DNA from 3 places in the Streptomyces sp. NBC_00704 genome. Region 3 is predicted to be linked to each of the others. Evidence: riboswitches for the same ligand, from Rfam matches in the RefSeq annotation. Region 3 holds a riboswitch; each other region holds the start of a gene.

What was found. Region 3 has a riboswitch for cyclic di-AMP ahead of OG802_RS16840 (M23 family metallopeptidase). Riboswitches for the same ligand answer to the same signal wherever they lie in the genome.
Region 1: it holds a riboswitch for cyclic di-AMP, as region 3 does, so the genes downstream of both, OG802_RS14415 (transglycosylase family protein) here and OG802_RS16840 (M23 family metallopeptidase) in region 3, are expected to answer to the same signal.
Region 2: it holds a riboswitch for cyclic di-AMP, as region 3 does, so the genes downstream of both, OG802_RS20830 (transglycosylase SLT domain-containing protein) here and OG802_RS16840 (M23 family metallopeptidase) in region 3, are expected to answer to the same signal.

What each region holds. Positions count from the first base shown of each region.
Region 1 covers NZ_CP109000.1:3,307,404-3,313,902, forward strand. The annotation lists gene eno (phosphopyruvate hydratase) at 1-902, opposite strand, end outside; gene OG802_RS14415 (transglycosylase family protein) at 1,295-2,008, opposite strand; cyclic di-AMP (ydaO/yuaA leader) riboswitch at 2,012-2,197, opposite strand; gene OG802_RS14420 (transglycosylase family protein) at 2,406-3,479, opposite strand; gene OG802_RS14425 (cytochrome P450 family protein) at 3,669-4,979, opposite strand; gene OG802_RS14430 (nucleoside triphosphate pyrophosphohydrolase) at 5,195-6,250, opposite strand; gene OG802_RS14435 (SurA N-terminal domain-containing protein) at 6,385-6,499, opposite strand, start outside.
Region 2 covers NZ_CP109000.1:4,756,169-4,762,667, forward strand. The annotation lists gene OG802_RS20815 (M56 family metallopeptidase) at 1-674, opposite strand, end outside; gene fahA (fumarylacetoacetase) at 929-2,140, opposite strand; gene OG802_RS20825 (HAD family hydrolase) at 2,516-3,340, shown strand; gene OG802_RS20830 (transglycosylase SLT domain-containing protein) at 3,486-3,965, opposite strand; cyclic di-AMP (ydaO/yuaA leader) riboswitch at 3,969-4,185, opposite strand; gene OG802_RS20835 (polyprenyl synthetase family protein) at 5,226-6,236, shown strand.
Region 3 covers NZ_CP109000.1:3,875,787-3,882,285, reverse strand. The annotation lists gene OG802_RS16880 (HIT family protein) at 1-299, shown strand, start outside; gene OG802_RS16875 (GntR family transcriptional regulator) at 351-623, opposite strand; gene OG802_RS16870 (hypothetical protein) at 806-1,105, shown strand; gene OG802_RS16865 (hypothetical protein) at 1,102-1,422, shown strand; gene OG802_RS16860 (GTP cyclohydrolase II) at 1,409-2,050, opposite strand; gene OG802_RS16855 (MarR family winged helix-turn-helix transcriptional regulator) at 2,216-2,740, opposite strand; gene OG802_RS16850 (dihydrofolate reductase family protein) at 2,812-3,939, shown strand; tRNA gene OG802_RS16845 (tRNA-Met) at 4,014-4,087, shown strand; cyclic di-AMP (ydaO/yuaA leader) riboswitch at 4,391-4,557, shown strand; gene OG802_RS16840 (M23 family metallopeptidase) at 4,567-5,601, shown strand; gene OG802_RS16835 (aldo/keto reductase) at 5,832-6,499, shown strand, end outside.

The DNA.
Region 1 (6,499 bases), 570 kb from region 3:
TCGGTGATGACCTTCCAGCCGGCCCAGTCGTCCTCGAACAGCGGGTCCTCGATGGAGACCAGCGGATACGCGGAGACGAGCTCCTCGTAGTACTCGGTCATCTCGGCGGCCGAGCGGGACTTGCCCTCGAACTCGTACGCGCCGTCCTTGTAGAACTCGGACGCGGCCACGTCGAGGGCGAGCGCGATCTGCTCGCCGGGGACGTAACCGGCCTGCTGGATGGCCTCGATGATGAGGTCGAGCGCGGCGCGGTTGGACTCCAGGTTCGGGGCGAAGCCGCCCTCGTCGCCGAGACCGGTGGACAGGCCCTTGGTCTTCAGCACCTTCTTGAGGGTGTGGTAGACCTCGGCGCCCCAGCGCAGCGCCTCGGAGAAGGACTCCGCGCCGATCGGGGCGATCATGAACTCCTGGATGTCCACGTTGGAGTCGGCGTGCGAGCCGCCGTTCAGGATGTTCATCATCGGAACGGGCAGCAGGTGCGCGTTCGGGCCGCCCAGGTAGCGGAACAGCGGCAGGTCGCTGGCCTCGGAGGCGGCGTGGGCGACGGCGAGCGAGACGCCGAGGATGGCGTTGGCGCCGAGGGAGCCCTTGTTGTCGGTGGCGTCCAGGTCGAACATGGCCTGGTCGATCAGGCGCTGCTCGGTGGCGTCGTAGCCGACGAGCTCCGGGCCGATCTGCTCGATGACGGCGAGGACGGCTTTCTCGACACCCTTGCCGTGGTAGCGGTTGGGGTCGCCGTCGCGGAGCTCGACGGCCTCGAAGGCGCCGGTGGAAGCGCCGGACGGTACGGCGGCACGACCCGTGCTGCCGTCGTCGAGGCCGACCTCGACCTCGACCGTGGGGTTGCCTCGGGAGTCCAGGATTTCCCGGGCTACGACGACGTCGATGGACGGCACGAGCATCTCCTTCTTGGGATGTGACGCTGGTTGTGCGGGGCCCGCGGGCCGTGACGGACCGCGGCGGGCCTTGCGACTAGAGCCTAACCGTCCCCGGGCCGTCGGCAGCCGACCGACCGTCCCGTGGACAGACAGACCGTACCCATTGTTCACGCCCGGAACAAAGGGGGTGGCCGAGAAAGGCCGACGGGGGCCCGCGGACGGGCGTCCGGACAAAGAGAAACCCCGCTCCGGTGCGTACGGGGGAACACGCACCGGAGCGGGGAGCCCGTGGGGACGGGGGCGGCCCTCACCGGGTCCTCATGAGGCCCTCGCCAGGCCTTCATCAGGACCTCGTCAGGCCCGAAGTGTGCGGGCCTCGGCCGTGGGAGAGCTGTGGCTTCCCGGGGAGCCGGCTGTCACTTCAGGTGCAGCTGCTGGCCCGGGAAGATGAGGTTCGCGTCCTCGACGATGTCCTTGTTCAGCTCGAACAGCTTGTGCCAGCCGCCCTTGACCTTGTGCTTCTCGGCGATGGAGCTGAGGGTGTCGCCCTTGACGACCTTGTACTCGCCGTCGCCCTTCTTGACCTTCTTGCCGGTCGGGGTGGTGACCGTCTTGGACTTCTTGGTGGCGGCCGGACGGTCGGTGGAGCGCGAGGCGCTCTGCTTCTCGGTCGAGCGGGCGCTGCTGCCGCTGTCCGAGGAGTTGGAGGAGCTGGACGAACCGGAGGAGTTCGAGGAGTCGGAGCCGCCGTTGTACGAGGCGCCGGACAGGCCCGTGCCGCACACCGGCCAGGCGCCCTTGCCCTGGGAGGCGAGCACCTTCTCGGCGACGGAGATCTGCTGCGACTTGGAGGCCTGGTTGGCCTGCGCGGCGTACTGCGTGCCGCCGTACGCGGCCCAGGTGGAGGCGGAGAACTGAAGGCCGCCGTAGTAGCCGTTGCCGGTGTTGATGGACCAGTTGCCGCCGGACTCGCACTGGGCGACCGTGTCCCACTCGGAGGCGGTGGCGGCGGAGGCGCTGCCGGCCGCCATCAGCGGGGCGGCGATGGCGACACCGGTGACGCCGGCCAGAGCGGCGGCGCGGGTGGCCTTGGACGGACGACGGTGCTTGCCCTTGGCGGAAAACAGCATGGTGGATCCCCTCACCGACGCCTGCGAGGTGAGCTGTCGGGTTCGGGCCGTGTGAGTTGCCCGGTCACTCCTCCACGGAAGCGATCGCTTCCCGGAGGGGTGACTTCACCCCAAGCCGGATCCAGCCTCTACAGCCGGTCCCGGCGCTTACCTTGGGTCCCCCGCTCCTGCCTACGGCGCTTGACGCGACGACTGTTCCCGGACTGCCGCTGGCAGGATTCGGCGTTGCGACGGCCGGGGCTCGGGTTGCCGAGCGGCCTCGACCGTAGACACGTGATCCGCCGAATTTCAAAGACGATCAGGGCTTCTGAGACTCATCCCACACTTTCACCAAACCGGACATTCGGCGCGAAGCGTGACGTGAACTCCCGCTGTATTTACCGGGTTTTGCGCCCTATTAGGCCCCTGTGTCGAGGGTCTGACCGGGCGCGATGTCGCTCGGGTCGCCGCCGATGAGGTCCTTGTTCTCGGCGTACAGGCCGCGCCATCCGCCGTCGAGGCCAAGGGAGTCGGCGATGGACGCGAGCGAGTCCCCCTCCTGGACGACGTAGGTGGCCGCGGCGTGCCGGCCGGCGGTGGCGGGGGCGGTGCCGCTCGGCGCGACGTTCGTGGCGCTCTTGGCCGTGTCCTCGTCGGCGGTGGGCCCGCGGTGCCGGCCGGCGCCGAGGGAGCCGGTGTCGACGAGACTCCAAGAGCCCACATCCTGGCCCGAATTGTCCGACTCGTTCACTTCCGGGGTGACCGTGGAGGATCCGTCGCCCGCAGCACCCGCCCCCTTGCCCGCGGCGGAGCCGGTGGAGTCACCCGCGGCGGAGGAAGAGGCCGAAGGGGACGAAGAGGATGAAGCCGAGGAAGAGGAGGAAGCGGACTCCGAGGGCGAACCGCTGGGATCGGTGGTCGAGTCGGACGAGTCGGACGATCCGTCCGCGCCGGACGAGCCGTCACCCGAACCGTCCGCACCGCCGGTGGAGCCCGTCGAGTCCGACGACCCGGAACCGGACGATCCGGACAGCCCTCGGGACAGATCGGACAGTCCGGAGGAGGCCGAGCCGGAGGAGTCGTCCGCCAGGCCGGTGTCCACGGGCAGCGCGCCGTTCGCCTTGGTGAGGCCGGACGTCAGCCCGCAGGTCCCCCACGCGCCGATGCCCTGCGCCGCGAGCACCTTCTGCGCCACCGCGATCTGCTGGTTGCGGCTGGCCAGGTCGGGACGGGTCGCGTAGTCGAGCCCCCCGTACGTCTCCCAGTCCTTCTGGCTGAGGCTCAGACCGCCGAGCTCGCCGTCGCCCTTGTCGGCGCTCCACGAGCCGCCGGTCTCGCACTGCGCCACCTTGTCCCACACCGTGCCGTCGGCGGCGCTGGCGCCGGAGGCGGCCAGCAGCGGGATGGCGATGGCCGAACCGGTCACCCCGGCCGCGACGAGGAGGGCCGGAGCCTGACGGGGGCGACGGTGCCGACCGTTCCCGGAGAGCATGCGAGGGCCTTTCTGTGGACAGCAGTGACCGGCGCGGCGTCCGAGACCGGCCCGTCGCGCTGACGAGTGAACGTATAGGCAGACGATCACTTGTCACAAGTTCATGCCGCGCAGATCACGTGAAGATCACAGAGTTGAGGACCGGTCACCTTTGCTCCGTAGAACGGTCACACTCCGGCTGACTTTCGCTCAGATCCGGGCCTGTCCGGAGCCGGAACGTTCCGGAGCGAACTCCACCGGCAACGTCCGCAGCCCGCGCATGATGAGCCCGCCCCGCCACCTCAACTCGGCCGGATCCGCCGCCAGTCGGAGATCGGGCAGCCGTGTGAGGAGAGTGGCGAGCGCGGTCCGTCCCTCCAGCCGGGCCAGCGGGGCGCCCAGGCAGTAGTGGATGCCGTGGCCGTAGCCGAGGTGCTGGTTGTCACGACGGGACAGATCCAGCACATCGGGGTCCGCGAACCGCGCCGGGTCGCGGTCCGCCGCCGCGAGGACGACGAGGACGGGGTCGCCCGGCGCGATGTCCTGCCCGCCGATCCGCAGCGGCTCGGTCGCGAACCGCCAGGTCGCCAGTTCCACGGGCCCGTCGTAGCGCAGGAGTTCCTCGATGCCCGTCTCCAGCAGGGAGGGCTCGCCGTCGTCCCCGGCGAGCGACCTCTGCAGGCGCGCACGCTGCTCGGGGTGGGTGAGGAGGGCGTAGGCGCCGTTGCCGATGAGGTTCACCGTCGTCTCGAAACCCGCGAACAGCAGGATGAACGCCATGGCGGCGGCCTCGTTCTCGGTGAGGTGCTCACCCTGGTCGGAGGCGCGGATGAGACCGGAGATGAGGTCCTCGCCCGGCGCCGGCCGAGCGGGCAGCTCCGCGCGCTTGCGGTGGATGAGCTCCAGCAGATAGCCGCGCATCTTCTTCACCGACCGCGCGACCCCGCCACGCGGCCCGCCGCCGTGCCGGATCATCATGCCCGCCCAGTCCCGGAAGTCGTCCTGGTCCTCGCGCGGGACGCCCAGCAGGTCGCAGATGGCGTAGATGGGCAGCGGGAAGGCGAAGTCGTGGATCAGGTCGGCCTCGCCCCGCTCCGCGAACCGGTCCAGCAGCTGATCGGTCAGCTCCTGCACCCGGGGCGCGAACTCGGCGACCCGGCGGGGCGTGAACGCCTTGCTGACCAGGCGGCGCAGCCGGGTGTGGTCGGGCGGGTCGATGTTCAGCAGATGCGTCATCAGCTCGGCCTTGCGCTCGCCGGGGATACCGGTCTTCCCCTTCGCGTGCGCGGGCTCGTCGTGGTGCGCCGGATTCTTCGACAGCCGCTGGTCGGCGAGAGCCTCCTTCGCGTCGGCGTACCGCGTGACCAGCCATGCCTCGACACCACTGGGCAGTCGCGTGCGATGCACGGGCGCGTGCTCGCGCAGCCAGGCATAGGCGGGGTAGGGGTCGGTGGCGAACTCCCAGGTGAACAACTCGGGAGCGGGCGGGACGTCGGCCTGGGGACGGGGCGGGTTGGTCACTCCACGACGGTAACCGGACCCCGGAGGACGCGTTCCGCGGGCCTGCGGGGGGCGAGCGAGGACACGTTCCGGCGGGCGGCGGGGCAGGGGGGCGGGCGAGGAGGCTGGGCGGGGAGGCGGGCCGGGCAGGCGGCGTGAAGTGGTCAGCCACCGCACGCCCGCCCCGCGCCGCCGCACGCCCGCTCAACCCGCCGCGGGCGCGAAGGGTGGCCGTGCTACTCCTCCGGTATGCCTTCGGTGGCGCGGATGGCGTCGCGGTAGGCGCGGGTCGCCGCGCGGAGCGCCGCCTCGGGGTCCACGCCCTCGGACTCGGCGCGGGCGGCGAGGGCGAGCAGTTCGTAGCCGATGCCGTCGGCGGCCGGCAGGGCCACGTCCAGTCCCGCCGTCCGGGCGCGCGCGACCAGCTTGGTGGCGAGGGCCAGCCCGGGCTGGTGGAGGGGGACGCCGTCCGTCACGGACGCGCGCCGCTTCTCTTCCGCCTTCGTGCGCAGCCAGTGCTCCTTGACCTCCTCCGGTGTCGTGGCCGTGGCGTCGCCGAAGACATGGGGGTGGCGGTGGATGAGCTTGGCGACGATCGTGCCCGCGACGTCGTCGACGGAGAAGGGGGACTCCTCGTCCTCCTCGGCGATGCGGGCGTGGAAGACGACCTGGAGCAGGACGTCGCCCAGTTCCTCGCGGAGTTCGTCGCGGTCGCCGTCCTCGATGGCCTCGACCAGTTCGTAGGACTCCTCGACGGCGTACTTCGCGAGGCCCCGATGGGTCTGCCGGGAGGACCAGGGGCACTCGGCCCGGATGCGGTCCATGACCTGGACGAGGTCGAGGAGGCGGGCCCCGGGCAGGTCGTAGGAGGCGGGGAGCAGTTCCAGCTCGGGCATCGCCACACGGCCGGAGCCCGCCAGCCGGGCCAGTCCGTCCGTGAGCGCGGGCTCGCCCTCGCCGGTCGCCACGACAACGACGGTGCGGCCGCCTTCGCAGGCGGCGACGAGGCCCTCCGCGGTCGGGGACGTCTCCTCGACGCTGAGACCGGCGTCCCGCAGATAGGGCAGCTGCGGATGCGCGCCGTCCGCGCACAGCACCCGGTCCGCCGCGCGCAGGGCCTGCCAGGCGGGCCAGGACAGCAGGCCGGGGGCGACGCGGTGGCTGGTGGTGAGCAGGACGATGCGGCCGGGGGCGGAGGGACCGGCAACGGAAAGACCGGCGACGGACGGACCGGCGACGACCGCGGCGGGACCGCCGGCCGGGCGGCCGCTGGACGGGCTGGATGCGTTCACACCTCGAACGTAACGCACACCCGGCGGCGGCCCGGAGAGTTGTCCACAGGCCCGGTGCGTTCATCACACCGGGCGGGCTGGAACGGCGACGTCGTCACGCCGTAACGCCGTCACGTCGTCACGCCGTCACGTCGTCACGTCGTCTGCGGGCTTCCCGCCGTCGAGATCTCGTGCACCCAGGGGGTCTTCGCGTCGACGCGGGCGACCTTGCGGGCGTCCCAGCTGCCGTAGCGCGGGTTGAGGTCGACG
Region 2 (6,499 bases), 880 kb from region 3:
AGGCGGTGGGTCTGGTCGCAGAAGTGGGCGAAGAGCGGGATGCGGGGGAAGCCGGTGGCGAGGGCGGTGGACAGGTGGAGCAGCCAGTCGTGGTGGGCGCGGGCATGGCCGCGCTCATGGGTGAGGACGGCGTCCAGCTGGTGGGAGGTGAGGCGGTGCAGAGCGCCGGTCGTGACGATCAGCTGGGCCGGACTGCCGGGCATCCACCAGGCGTCGGGATACTCGTCCTCCAGGACGAGGAGCGGGCCGCGGGCCGACGGCAGACCGGCGGGCAGGTCGGGGGCGCGCTCCCGCAGCAGCGCCCTCTCCCGGCCGCGTCGCCGCCGCGCCTCGAACAGCTCGCGGGCCAGCATCGCGGTCGTCCAGGCGGCCCCGCAGGCCAGCAGCAGGGTGAGGGTCGCCGCCCACGGTGGGGAGGCCGACAGGTCGTAGGCCTCGGTGACCGACGGCGGCGCCGGCGCGAAGACCCGCACGCGGACGGTGTGGAAGACGGCCGCCGCGCCCAGCACCAGGGCGGTCAGACAGCACAGCAGGACGGTGGCGACCAGGCACTGCCACACCCACAGCCCCACCACCGGCTCCCGCTCGGGCCAGGCGGAGCGGGTGAGCGCACGCGGGACCGGCACGGCGGCCGTCAGCGCGACGACGCTCAGCAGGAGCAGGCAGACAGTCATGCCACGGGCTCCGGATCCTGGTCGGGAAGGGGGCGTGCCGGTCGCGCGGGGCGTACCGCTCGCTCACGCGCGCGGTTCCGCCACGGGCGGCGGGCCCGGCCCGAGGACCGTGCCCGCCGCCAGTATGACGGCGGACACCCCCGCGAGTCAGCCCACGAAGGCGCTCCGGTTCGAAGCCGGCCCCGGACGGGGGCCGGGAGAGGCTGCGGCCGGTTGGGCGCTACCTGCGTGACTGCCTACCCGGGGCCTGGGGTCTATCCGGCGGTCACTCGTCCGCTCACCTCGCCCAGGCCCACCGGGGTGCCGTCCGGGCCGGGGGCCTGGGCGGAGAGGGTCACGATGTCGCCGTCCTCCAGGAACGTCCTCTTGCCGTCGGGGAGTTCGAGCGGGTCGCGGCCGTTCCAGGTCATCTCCAGGAGAGAACCGCGCTGGTCCGGCTCCGGGCCGCTGACCGTGCCCGAGCCGTACAGGTCGCCGGTGCGCAGGGAGGCGCCGTTGACGGTGAGGTGGGCGAGCTGCTGGGCGGCCGTCCAGTACATGGTGGCGAAGGGCGGCTCGGAGATGGTGTGACCGTTCAGCGCGACGGAGATCCGCAGGTCGTAGCCGGCGGGCTCGGCGGCCGCGTCGTCCAGGTAGGGCAGGAGGGCGTGGGTGCGCGCCGGGGGAGCCACTCGCGCGGCGTCCAGCGCCTCCAGCGGGGTGATCCACGCCGAGACGGAGGTGGCGAACGACTTGGCCAGGAACGGGCCGAGCGGGACGTACTCCCATGCCTGGAGGTCACGGGCCGACCAGTCGTTGAGCAGGCACAGGCCGAACACGTGCTCCCGGAAGTCGCTCATGGCGACCGGGCTGCCCTGCGGCGAGGGCGTCCCGACCACGAATCCGACCTCGGCCTCGATGTCGAGCCGCACGGAGGGGCCGAAGACGGGGGCCGGGTCGGAGGGGGCCTTGCGCTGGCCCGAGGGCCGTACGACGTCCGTGCCGGAGACGACGACCGTGCCGGACCGTCCGTGGTAACCGATCGGCAGGTGCTTCCAGTTGGGCAGCAGCGTGTCGGCGGTGTCCGGGCGGAAGATCGCGCCGACGTTACGGGCGTGGTGCTCGGAGGAGTAGAAGTCGACGTAGTCGGCGACCTGGAAGGGGAGGTGCAGTGTCACGGCGGACAGGGGCCGGAAGAGCGGTTCGACGGTGGCTCGGTGCGCCGGGCTCGTCACCCACTCCGTCAGCTCGCGACGCACCTGCGTCCAGACCGGACGGCCCGCCGCCATCAGCGGGTTGAGGGTCGGCGCCGCGAGCAGCGCGGCGTGGGACGAGCCGAGCGCGCGGGCCGCCGCACCCGCGTCGAGGACGTGGTCGCCGAGGCGGACGCCGACGGTCCGCTCGGTGGAGCCCGGCAGCGAGAAGACGCCGTACGGCAGGTTGTGCGGACCGAAGGGATCGCCCTCGGCAAGGTCGAAGGGGGGCATCGGGTACTGCCTCTCTTTCGTGTTCGTGCGCTCTGTGGTGCTCGCCAGGTGAGCCCGCCGATTCCGCGCGGATGCCGCGGGTGCGCCGAGCCGGGCCACACGTTACGGCCGACCTCGGGGAAGCGGCACGGGGGCGGGCCCGTCGAGGCGGCCCGGACGGACGCGCCGGCGGTGGCGGGGGAGGTGGGGGAGGCGCTGCGGGCGCGGCGGACCACGCGACGCCCCGGCCGGGCGGGTGCCGGAAGGCGCTTCTTCGAGCCGGTCGTCAACCACCGACGGTCAGTCGCCGAAGGGGAGTTGGCAGAACCGGACCGGACCCGGTCGCTGTTCGGTTCCCGTCGAACCAGGGCGGTGCGGGGTCCGTATTCTCTGATCATGGCCGCACCCACCGCATATGCCGCGCGCACCGCGTACTCCCTCATCGCCACCGACCTGGACGGAACGCTGCTCCGCGGCGACGACACCTTCTCCGACCGGTCCCTCGACGCGCTCGCGCGGGTGGCGGCCGCCGGTGCACGCCACCTGGTGGTGACGGGACGTCCCGCGCCCCGCGTGCGGCCGCTGCTCGACCGTCTGCACAGCAGGGGGCTCGCGGTGTGCGGACAGGGCGCGCAGCTGTACGACGCCGGCGCGGACCGTCTGCTGTGGTCGGTCACCCTGGACCGGGAGCTGGCCGAGACGGCGCTCGGCAAGATCGAGGCGGAGGTCGGGCAGCTGTACGCGGCCGTCGACCAGGACGGCGTCGACGGGCTGACGCTCATCGAGCCGGGCTACCGGATGCCGCACCCCACGCTGCCCGCTCTGCGCGTCGCCCGCCGCGACGACCTGTGGTGCGAGCCGATCAGCAAGGTGCTGCTGCGCCACCCGTTCCTGTCCGACGACGAGTTGGCGGCGACGGCCCGCTCGGTGGTCGGCTCGCTCGCCACGGTCACCATGTCGGGGCCGGGCACGGTGGAACTCCAGCCCTGCGGGGTCACCAAGGCGACCGGGCTGGCGCTGGCCGCCGAACACCTGGGGCTGCGGCCCGAGGACACCGTCGCCTTCGGGGACATGCCCAACGACATCCCGATGTTCGACTGGGCGGCGCGCGGTGTCGCGATGGCCAACGCGCACCCGGAACTCAAGGCGATGGCCGACGAGGTCACGACGTCGAACGAGGACGACGGCGTGGCCGTCGTCCTCGAAAGACTGTTTCCCTGAGCCGGGCCCCGCGCGCTCGGCACGGGCGGTGCGCCCGGCGCTCGATGCGTTGTTCACGCGCCGGACGTCAGGTGTCAGGCGTCATGTGTCACGCGCGAACGCGCCGGGGGCCGAGTGCCGGGAGCCGAGTGCCGGGGGCCGGCTGTCAGTACGCGCTGAAGACGTTGTCGATGGAGCCGTAGCGGGCGGCCGCGTAGTTGCAGGCGGCGGTGATGTTCGCGACCGGGTCGTAGGAGTCCCAGGACGTGCCGTCGACGTGGTAGGCGCGGAAGGTCGGGTCGATGACCTGGAGCAGTCCCTTGGAGGGAATGCCCGCGGCCGCGTTGGAGTCCCACAGGTTGATGGCGTAGGGGTTGCCGGACGACTCGCGGATGACGTTGCGGTAGATGCCGTTGTACGTCCCCGGGATGCCGTGCTGCGACATGACGTGCAGCGAGGCGCGGATCCACCCGTCGAGGTTGTTGGAGTACCCCAGGCTGGTGGCGGTCGCGACGGTCGGGGTCGCGGCGGAGGCGGTGGTGGCGCCGATCAGCGGGAGTGCCAGCACGGCGACTCCGGTGCCGGCGACGGCGAGCTTGCGGGCGAGGCGGGCGGTGCGGGTGCGGCGGTGAGCAGCAGCGGGCATGACGGTTTTCCTCTCCAGCGCCTGCGAGGTGAGCTGTCGGGTTCGGGCGGGGAGCTGCCCGGTCGCGTCCTGACGGTCGCGACTTCACCCCGAGCCACGACGGGCTGCCCGAAACGTCCGGAAAACATCCGGGACGTCAGGAACATCCGTTGCGGCGACTTACCTGGTTCCCCCGCTCCTGCCGTGCGTTCTCGATGGGTGTCATGGGCGGCGGCAGGATTAGGCGTCCGCCCGACAGGCCGGGAACGTATGCGAGAGCACATGTCCGGAACAAGTACCGGATTCACAGATCACCCCTATTGACCTTGGTCTGTGGTCTATGGGGTGCTTGATCCTTTGTGGGTGCAAAGGGTCAACTTGCTTGAGGCGTGCGGAGAATCGGTGAAGGACGGGCGAGGGGTGACCGGTCTCGGGGAGTGAGCCAACTCACCTGGGTCCACAAGGGCGGCGAAACGGGCATTAGCCCCAACTCGTCGTCAAACGAATGTCGATGAGTTGTCGTCCGCCATGTCGCGCCACGTCGCGCCGCGCCGTCCCTCGGGGGGAGCCGCTCCGCCCTTCCTCGGAAGGGCGCTCCGCCCTTTCGGGGAGGCGGCACCGTCCCGCCGGGGGCGGGGAGTGGGCGACGGTCACGGAGGGGGGCGCGTGACAGTCGTCACGCCGGGCGGGGTGGGGTGGGGTGGATCGGTGCGGGTCGGGTCCGGCGGGAGGTGCGGGAGTGTGGGTCCGCGTGAGGAGCGTGAGCCCGCACTGGGGCCTGCGCGCGCGTGCGGGACCGTGCTCCTGCGTGAGCGTCCGGCGGGGCGGGTGTGTGCGGGTTCGTCGTCCGGCGGGTGCGGGTCCGACGTCCGCGGGTGGGGATCTGCGACCCGGCCTGTGCGGGTCCGGCGTCCGGTGTGTGCGGATCTGCGGCCCGGAGTGTTCGGGTGTGTGGTCCGGCGTGTGCGGGTCTGTGGTCGGGCTTGTGCGGGTCTGTGGCCGGGGGTGGCCGCGTGCGGCCGCATGATTCGCGGCGCCGGGGCAATCCGATGGGTGTTCCGGCGGGTGTCCGACCGTACGAGCTGATCAGGAACTCGGCGGGTGGAATCCGGTGCCGCCCCGCCCGACGGAGACGGTTCCCGGGCGAGCCCATTCGAGCCCGGGGGACGTGGGGGCTATCGGTGATCGAAACGTGACCGGATACGCTGACTTGAGTGGTGGCAGCGACCTATCGACAAACCGCGTAATCGCCAGTGGACACCAGCAGACAGGAGACCCCTCGTGACCGTCGTCGGGCCGTTCGGGCTGAGCGTGCGGGACCAGGCTCTGGAAGCCGATGTCCAGGCCGGATTGGCGGCTGTCGAGGAAGGCTTGCTCGAGGCCACCAAGAGTGAGGTCCCCTTCATCACGGAGGCGGCACAGCACCTCGTGCGGGCGGGCGGGAAGCGGTTCCGGCCGCTGCTCGTGGTGCTCGCGTCGCAGTTCGGGGACAAGCACGCGCCGGGTGTCGTGCCGTCGGCCGTGGTGGTGGAGCTGACCCACCTGGCCACCCTGTACCACGACGACGTGATGGACGAGGCCGCCGTGCGGCGCGGGGTGCCCAGCGCCAACGCCCGCTGGGGGAACTCCGTCGCCGTCCTCACGGGCGACTTCCTCTTCGCCCGCGCCTCCCACATCCTGGCCGACCTCGGCCCGGAGGCGGTGCGGGTGCAGGCGGAGGCGTTCGAGCGGCTGGTCACCGGCCAGATCCTGGAGACGGCCGGTCCGACGGACGGCCGGGATCCGGTCGATCACTACCTCGACGTCCTCGGCGGCAAGACGGGCTCGCTGGTGGCGGTGGCCTGCCGGTTCGGGGCGATGATGTCGGGCGCCGACGAGACGGTCGTCGACGTCCTGACGCAGTACGGCGAGCGGCTGGGCGTCGCGTTCCAGCTCGCGGACGACGTCCTGGACATCGCGTCCGACTCGCGCGAGTCGGGCAAGACGCCCGGCACGGACCTGCGCGAGGGCGTGCCCACGCTGCCGGTGCTGCGGCTGCGTGAGCGCGCGGCGCGGCTGGCGCTGCCCGAGGACATCGCGCTGTGCGAGCTGCTGGACTCCGACCTCAGCGACGACGCCCGCCTCGACGAGGCCCTCGGCGCGCTCCGGGCCCACCCGGCCCTGGAGCAGGCCCGCCGGGACACCGTGCGGTACGCCAAGGACGCGCGCGCCGCGCTGGCGCCGCTGCGGGAGTGCGACGCCAAGGCCGCCCTGATGGAACTCTGCGACGCGGTGGTCCACCGGGCGGGCTGACCCCGCCTGCTCCGCCGCCCCCGCCGCCCCCTCTCCCCCTGGCTCCCCGCCGCCCCCGCTTCCTCTCCCGCCGTCCGCTCTTCCTCCCGTCCCGTCCGGGGTGCCCGCTCTCCACAGCCCCAGACCCCCAGACCCCCACACCCCCACACCCCTACGGGCCGTCGCCCTCACGTCAGGGTCGTGTCATACCGCAGGCGTATGTGGAGTTGAGCCCTCGGGTTGACGCTTGTCGTCGGCTGATTTGGTCAGATGGGGACTACCGA
Region 3 (6,499 bases):
ACGTCGCCGCGGTCCACGACCTCACCGACGCCGAGGCGGTCGCGCTGGGGACCTGGCAGGTCAGGCTCTCCCGGGCGCTCCGCGAGACGACGGGGTGCGCCAAGACTTACGTCGTCCAGTTCGCCGAAGCCGAGGGCTTCGCACACGTCCACTTCCACATCGTCCCGCGCATGGCGGACCTGCCGCCGCGACACCGTGGGCCGGGCGTTTTCGAGTTGCTCCGGCGGCCGGAGGCGGAGTGGGTGACGGCCGCCGAGGCGGACCGGACGGCCCGTCTTCTGCGGGCCCGACTTCTATAACGGCCGGTTGCGCGCGCTGAGCGGCTCCGGCTCCGATCGCCGCTGGGGCCGTCAGGCGTCCGGTTCGGTTGCCTGGCCCTCTTCAGGGGCGTCGTCGGACGGCGTGCCGATGACGTACGTCCCCTTCGCGGGCAGCGTCGCGACCAGCCCGCGTTTGCGGAGTTCGACGATGGCGCGACGGACGGTGCCGATGCTCACGCGGTACAGGTCCGTCATGGCCCGCTCGCCCGGCAGGGCCGCCCCCTGCGGCAACTTGCCGACCGCGATGTCCGCCGCGATGGCGTCGGCGAGTTTCACGTACTCGTAGCGCGGAAGCTCACTCATCCTCCCACCGTGCCGCAGCCCAGCGCTCGATGCAGAGGCGGAACGCGTCCGGACGCTGTGGGACGCAGTATTAATCAGTGGGGTGCAGGGGGACGCAGTTACCGGTATGGTCGAAAGGAAAGGACCCCGGCGAGGTGGCTAGACCTCCCGGGGCGTGGCCAACGCCGCAAAGGAGCGTCGACATGTACGACCTTATCCGTCGCACCCTCGAAGGGATGCGTCTTCTTCTCGCGCCCGGCACCGGGAAACGGCGTCGCACGCATCGTCACCGGGCCCGGTTCTGCCCGCACTTCACCGCAGAACTGCACGACCCGGCCCCGATGGCTGCGCAGCTCCCTCCGCACCGTTCGCCGTACGGGCTCGTCGGCTCACTCGACGGCGCGGAATCCGCTCTCGTGCGCCCCTATCTCGCCGCGCGCGACCGGGAAACCGCGCTTCAGCAGCGTCGTCGCCTGATCGGCGCGCAGGAGGTGGCCGCGTGACGAATCCGGCGTCCTCCCCGCCCCCTCGGTTGTTGCCCTGGTCGTCCCCCGACGGCAAGCCCTGCTACCTGGTGACCGACGACCAGGGCAGCCGCCTGTCCCGGCTCGCCGACGAGTTGGAGGCCGAGCAGCTCGCCACGGCCGTCGAGGTGCTCGGGCTCGCCCGTCCGCTGCTGGACGACCCCGCGTCTCCGTACACCGAGGTGCGGTACGCCGGTCTGCGGCTCGCGGAGTGCCTGGCCGACGCCCTGCGCGTCGCGGAGTCCCGGGGTTCGCGCCTGCCCGCGCCGGACGCCGGAGGCGTCAGACCGCGCTGAGGCCGGTGAGGGAGGCCAGCGGCAGGGTGTGCTGGGTCTGGAGGACCTTCGCGCGCAGGTAGCGCACGTTGTGCGGGGTGGTGAAGACGCCGGTGGGCACGCGGTCGTGGACGTCGATGCCCAGGCCCCGCAACTGCTCGGCCTTGTCGGGGTTGTTGGACAGCAGGTCCAGGCTGGTGATGCCGAGGGCGCGCAGCATCTGGGCGGCGGCCGTGTAGTCGCGGTCGTCCTCGGGCAGGCCGAGGGCGGCATTCGCGGCGTAGGTGTCCAGGCCCTGGTCCTGGAGTGCGTACGCGTCGAGCTTGTTGTAGAGGCCGATGCCGCGCCCCTCCTGGCGGAGGTAGAGCAGGACGCCGCCCGTCGCCGCTATCCGCTCGACGGCCTCGCGCAGTTGGGGGCCGCAGTCGCAGCGGGCGGAGCCGAACGCGTCGCCGGTGAGGCATTCGGAGTGCAGCCGGACCAGCGGGGTGGCGCCGGGCGCGGGGTCGCCGAGCACGACGGCGACGTGCTCCAGGCTGTCGGTCAGCCCGTGGAAGGTGACGAGTTCGGCGTCGACCGAGTAGCCGTCGTGGAAGCGCAGCGGAACCCGGACGCGGGCGCGCGGGGTGGCGGCGGGGGTGTCGGGCATGCGGGTCTCCCGGGTCCGGGGGCGAATGACGTGGTGATGCGGTGATGCGGTGATGCCGTGATGCGGTGGTGCCGTGTCGGCTACTGCTTCAGATTTGAAGCACATCCGACGAGACGAGACCCTACCCCATGCTTGAAATTTGAAGCAACGGTCGTGTGACGCGGCTCACTGCGTCCCGGAGCAGGGCGTCGAACGCCGGCGCCAGGGGAGGTCCTCGGGCGCCGCCTCGTTCTCCCCGTCGCCCTGGAACCCCCGGGCGACCTGCGTGAAGATCTCCTCCAACTGCCCCACCTGCTCGGGGGTGAGCCGGTCGAACAGGGCGGCCCGGACGGTCGCGACATGGCCGGGGGCCGCGTCCCGCAGCACCGCCATGCCCTCGTCGGTCAGCGCCGCGACGGTGCCGCGCTTGTCCCAGCGGCACTCCTCGCGCCTCACCAGCCCGTCCTTCTCCAGCCGGGACACCGCGTAGGTCAGCCGGCTGCGGGTGATCTTCAGCCGCTCCGCGAGATCGGTCATCCGCAGCCGCCGCTCCGGGGTCTCGGAGAGGTTGGCGAGGATGGAGTAGTACGGGTGGGGCATGCCCGCGTCCTGCTGGAGCTGCCGGTCGATCGCGTCCTCCAGCAGGAGGTAGCCGGCAACGTACGCGCGCCAGGCGCGCTGCTCCTCGGGGGTGAGCCAGCGGGTCGTCATGCCCCCAGTGTAGGTTTGTTTCAAACTTGAACCAAGATCGCCGTCGGAAGACATAGCCCGGGAGCACGTCGATGCCGTACCCGTACGTCCTGCTGTCCGCCGCCGTCTCCCTCGACGGCTACCTGGACGACACCGGCCCCGAGCGGCTGCTGCTCTCGAGCCCCGCCGACTTCGACCGCGTCGACGCCGTACGGGCCTCCGTGGACGCCGTCCTCATCGGCGCCGGCACGATCCGCGCCGACAACCCCCGCCTCCTCGTGAACTCCCCCGAGCGCCGCGCCGCCCGCGTCGCCGCCGGACGGCCCCCGTACCCCCTCAAGGTCACCGTCAGCGGCTCCGGCGACCTGGACCCCGACGCGAACTTCTGGCACACGGGCGGCGCGAAGGCCCTGTACACGACGGACAAGGGCGCCGAACGGGCCCGCGCGCTCGGCATCGCCGCCGACCTCGTCCCGCTCGGCCCCGAACTGGACTGGCGCCGCCTCCTCACCCACCTCCACGACGAACTCGGCGTGCGACGCCTCATGGTCGAGGGCGGCGGAACCGTCCACACCCAGCTGCTCTTGCAGGGGCTCGCCGACGAACTCCAGCTCGTCCTCGCCCCGCTGTTCGTGGGCGACCCGGACGCGCCCCGCCTCTTCGGGCCCGGCGGCTACCAGGGCGGACGCCTGCGCCTGGTGGAGACCCGGCGCATCGAGGACGTCGTCCTGCACCGCTACGAGCCCACCGCCCCCGGCGCCGGACCGCTCGCCGCCGCGGCCGACCGGCACTGGCTCGCCCTGGCCTGCGAGCTGGCCGCCCAGTGCCCGCCCTCGGACACGGCGTTCAGCGTCGGCGCGGTGATCGTCGCCGCCGACGGGACGGAACTCGCCCGCGGGCACTCCCGCGAGGCCGGCGACCCGCTCGCGCACGCCGAGGAGGCCGCCCTCGCCAAGCTCGGCCCCGCCGACCCGCGCCTGCGCACGGCCACCGTCTACAGCAGCCTCGAACCCTGCGCCCGCCGCTCCTCCCGGCCCGCCCCCTGCGCCCGGCTCATCCTCGACGCGGGCGTGCGCCGGGTGGTCACGGCCTGGCGGGAGCCGGACACCTTCGTGACCGAGGCGGACGGCGCCGGTCTGCTGACGGCCGCGGGCGTCGACGTCCTCCTCCTGCCGGAGTACGAGGAGCGGGCGAAGGCCCCCAACCGGCACCTGGTGTGAGGCGCCCTGATGTGAGGCGTCCGGGAGCGTGGTCATCGGGGCCCCGGAAGTAGCGTAGACTGGAGTCACAACGACGCGGGGTGGAGCAGCTCGGTAGCTCGCTGGGCTCATAACCCAGAGGTCGCAGGTTCAAATCCTGTCCCCGCTACTGAAGGCCGAGGGCCGGAATCCGAAAGGGTTCCGGCCCTCGGTGCGTTTCCCCCGAACCTCCCCCTCACGGTGCGTGACCGTACGGCCGCCCTGTGCACGGGTGCTGAGTCGCCGTCAGAACGCCTGTGGCCACGGGGGCGTGCGAGGCCGGGGTCAACTCGCCCGTTTTCGGCCGCTGATGGCCTGAAAGTCCAGGTCGGAAATGTTGTTGATCAAGCAGAAGAGCTTGGAAACCCACCCCCGGGTCTATTAACGTTCGATAACGCAGCGCGGCCGTCCCAGCCGGCACCAGAGCCGGCTCCGTGCGCACGCGCCGAATCCCGCAAGGGAACCGGGGAACCACCACCTTGGGGTGAATCACGCGGAAGCCGTCGTGAACTCGCAGAGTCCACGACCGGTATACGCGCGTAGGAGACCTTCCCGCTCCGAACCCGTCAGCTAACCCGGTAGGCGACGGAAGGAAAGGAGCGCGCCCTCGTGGCGTCCAACCCGCCTGCCCCCGAGGCCCCGTACGCGCCGAGCCAGTGGTCCGCCGACTCCTTCGGCTACGGCGACCACCGCACCGACGAGGGTCCCTGGGAGGAGTGGAACCCCACCGCGGACTCCGTCCGCCCGGTCCGGGGCAAGCACCGGGTCGCCAAGCAGCGCGGCGGCGGGTTCGCCCGCAGCTCCACCGTCCTCGGCGTCGGCGTCATAGCCGCGGTCAGCGCGGGCGGGATGGCCAGCGCCAACACCGGCAAGGCCCCGGTCTCCATCTCGATACCGGACCTGCCGAACGTCGGCTCCCTCATCTCCGACGACGAACCCGCCCCGGAGACCGCGTCCGCCCTGAGCGCCTTCGGGTCCGAGACCGCCGTCGACACCACCGACGCCGACGACAGCGGCGCCGCCGACGCGGGCGAGGCCCTGCGCAGCCGGATCATGGCGCAGGTCGAGTCGCAGCACACCCAGTACGAGGTCAAGGCGGCGGCCGACGCGAAGAAGGCCGAGGCCGACGCCGTCGCCAAGGCCGAGAAGGAAGCGCGCGCCAAGGCCGCCGCCGCGAAGAAGAAGGCCGCCGAGGAAGCCGCCGAGAAGGCCGAGGCCGCGCGTCTCGCCGAGCTGGCCAAGCAGTACACGCTGCCGACCTCCTCGTACACGATCACCTCGACCTTCGGGCAGGCCGGCTCCCTCTGGTCCTCCGGCTACCACACCGGTCTCGACTTCGCCGCGCCCACCGGCACCCTCATCAAGGCTGTCCACAGCGCCACCGTCACCGAGGCGGGCTGGGCCGGTTCCTACGGCTACCGCACCATCCTCACTCTGGACGACGGCACCGAGCTGTGGTTCTGCCACCAGTCGTCGATCAACGTCAGCGTCGGCCAGAAAGTGGCCACCGGTGACGTGATCGGCCGCGTGGGCGCGACCGGCAACGTCACCGGCGCCCACCTCCACCTCGAGGTGCACCCGGACGGCAACCCCACCGGCATCGACCCGGCGGCCTGGCTGCGCGGCAAGGGCCTCAACCCCTGAGACACCCCTGGGGCGCCCGTCCGGAACGTCCCTGAGGATGTGCCCGACGGGCGCCCTGGGACGGGCGCCCTGGAGCATGTGGCGCGGCACGCCGCCGAGTACACGCCGCCGAGTACACCCCTGAAGCCGCGCCGGGCAGACCCGGTCGTGCCGGGTGCGGCGCGGCTGTTCACATGTTCTTCGCGGTACGGGCGGAATGGGCGCGGGCGTGGTGACCGTTGAGTTGAACCATGACTGTTCTGCGCACTCTCGGCTCCTCCGACCTCGAGGTCTTCCCGCTCGCCCTCGGCGGCAACGTCTTCGGCTGGACGGCGGACGAGGCGGCCTCCTTCGCCGTGCTCGACGCCTACGCGGCCGCCGGCGGCAACTTCGTCGACACCGCCGACTCCTACTCCGCCTGGGTCGACGGCAACTCGGGCGGTGAGTCCGAGATCGTCATCGGCAGGTGGGTGAAGGCGCGGGGCAACCGCGACGACGTGGTCATCGCCACCAAGGTGAGCCAGCACCCCGAGTTCCCCGGCCTGTCCGCCGACAACATCAAGGCCGCCGCCGACGCCTCCCTCCGCCGGCTGGGCACCGACCGCATCGACCTCTACTACACCCACTTCGACAAGACCGAGGTGCCGGTCGAGGAGATCGTCGGCGCGCTCGACGAGCTGGTGCGGGCGGGCAAGGTGCGGCACATCGCCGCCTCCAACATCTCTCCCGAGCGCCTCCAGGAGTCCCTGGAGTTCTCCGACCGCGAGGGCCTGGCCCGGTACGTCGCCCTCCAGCCCCACTACAACCTGGTCTCGCGCGACACCTACGAGGGCGGCCTCCAGGACGTCGCCGCCCGCTTCGGCCTCGCCGCCGTCCCGTACTTCGCGCTGGCCTCCGGCTTCCTCACCGGCAAGTACCG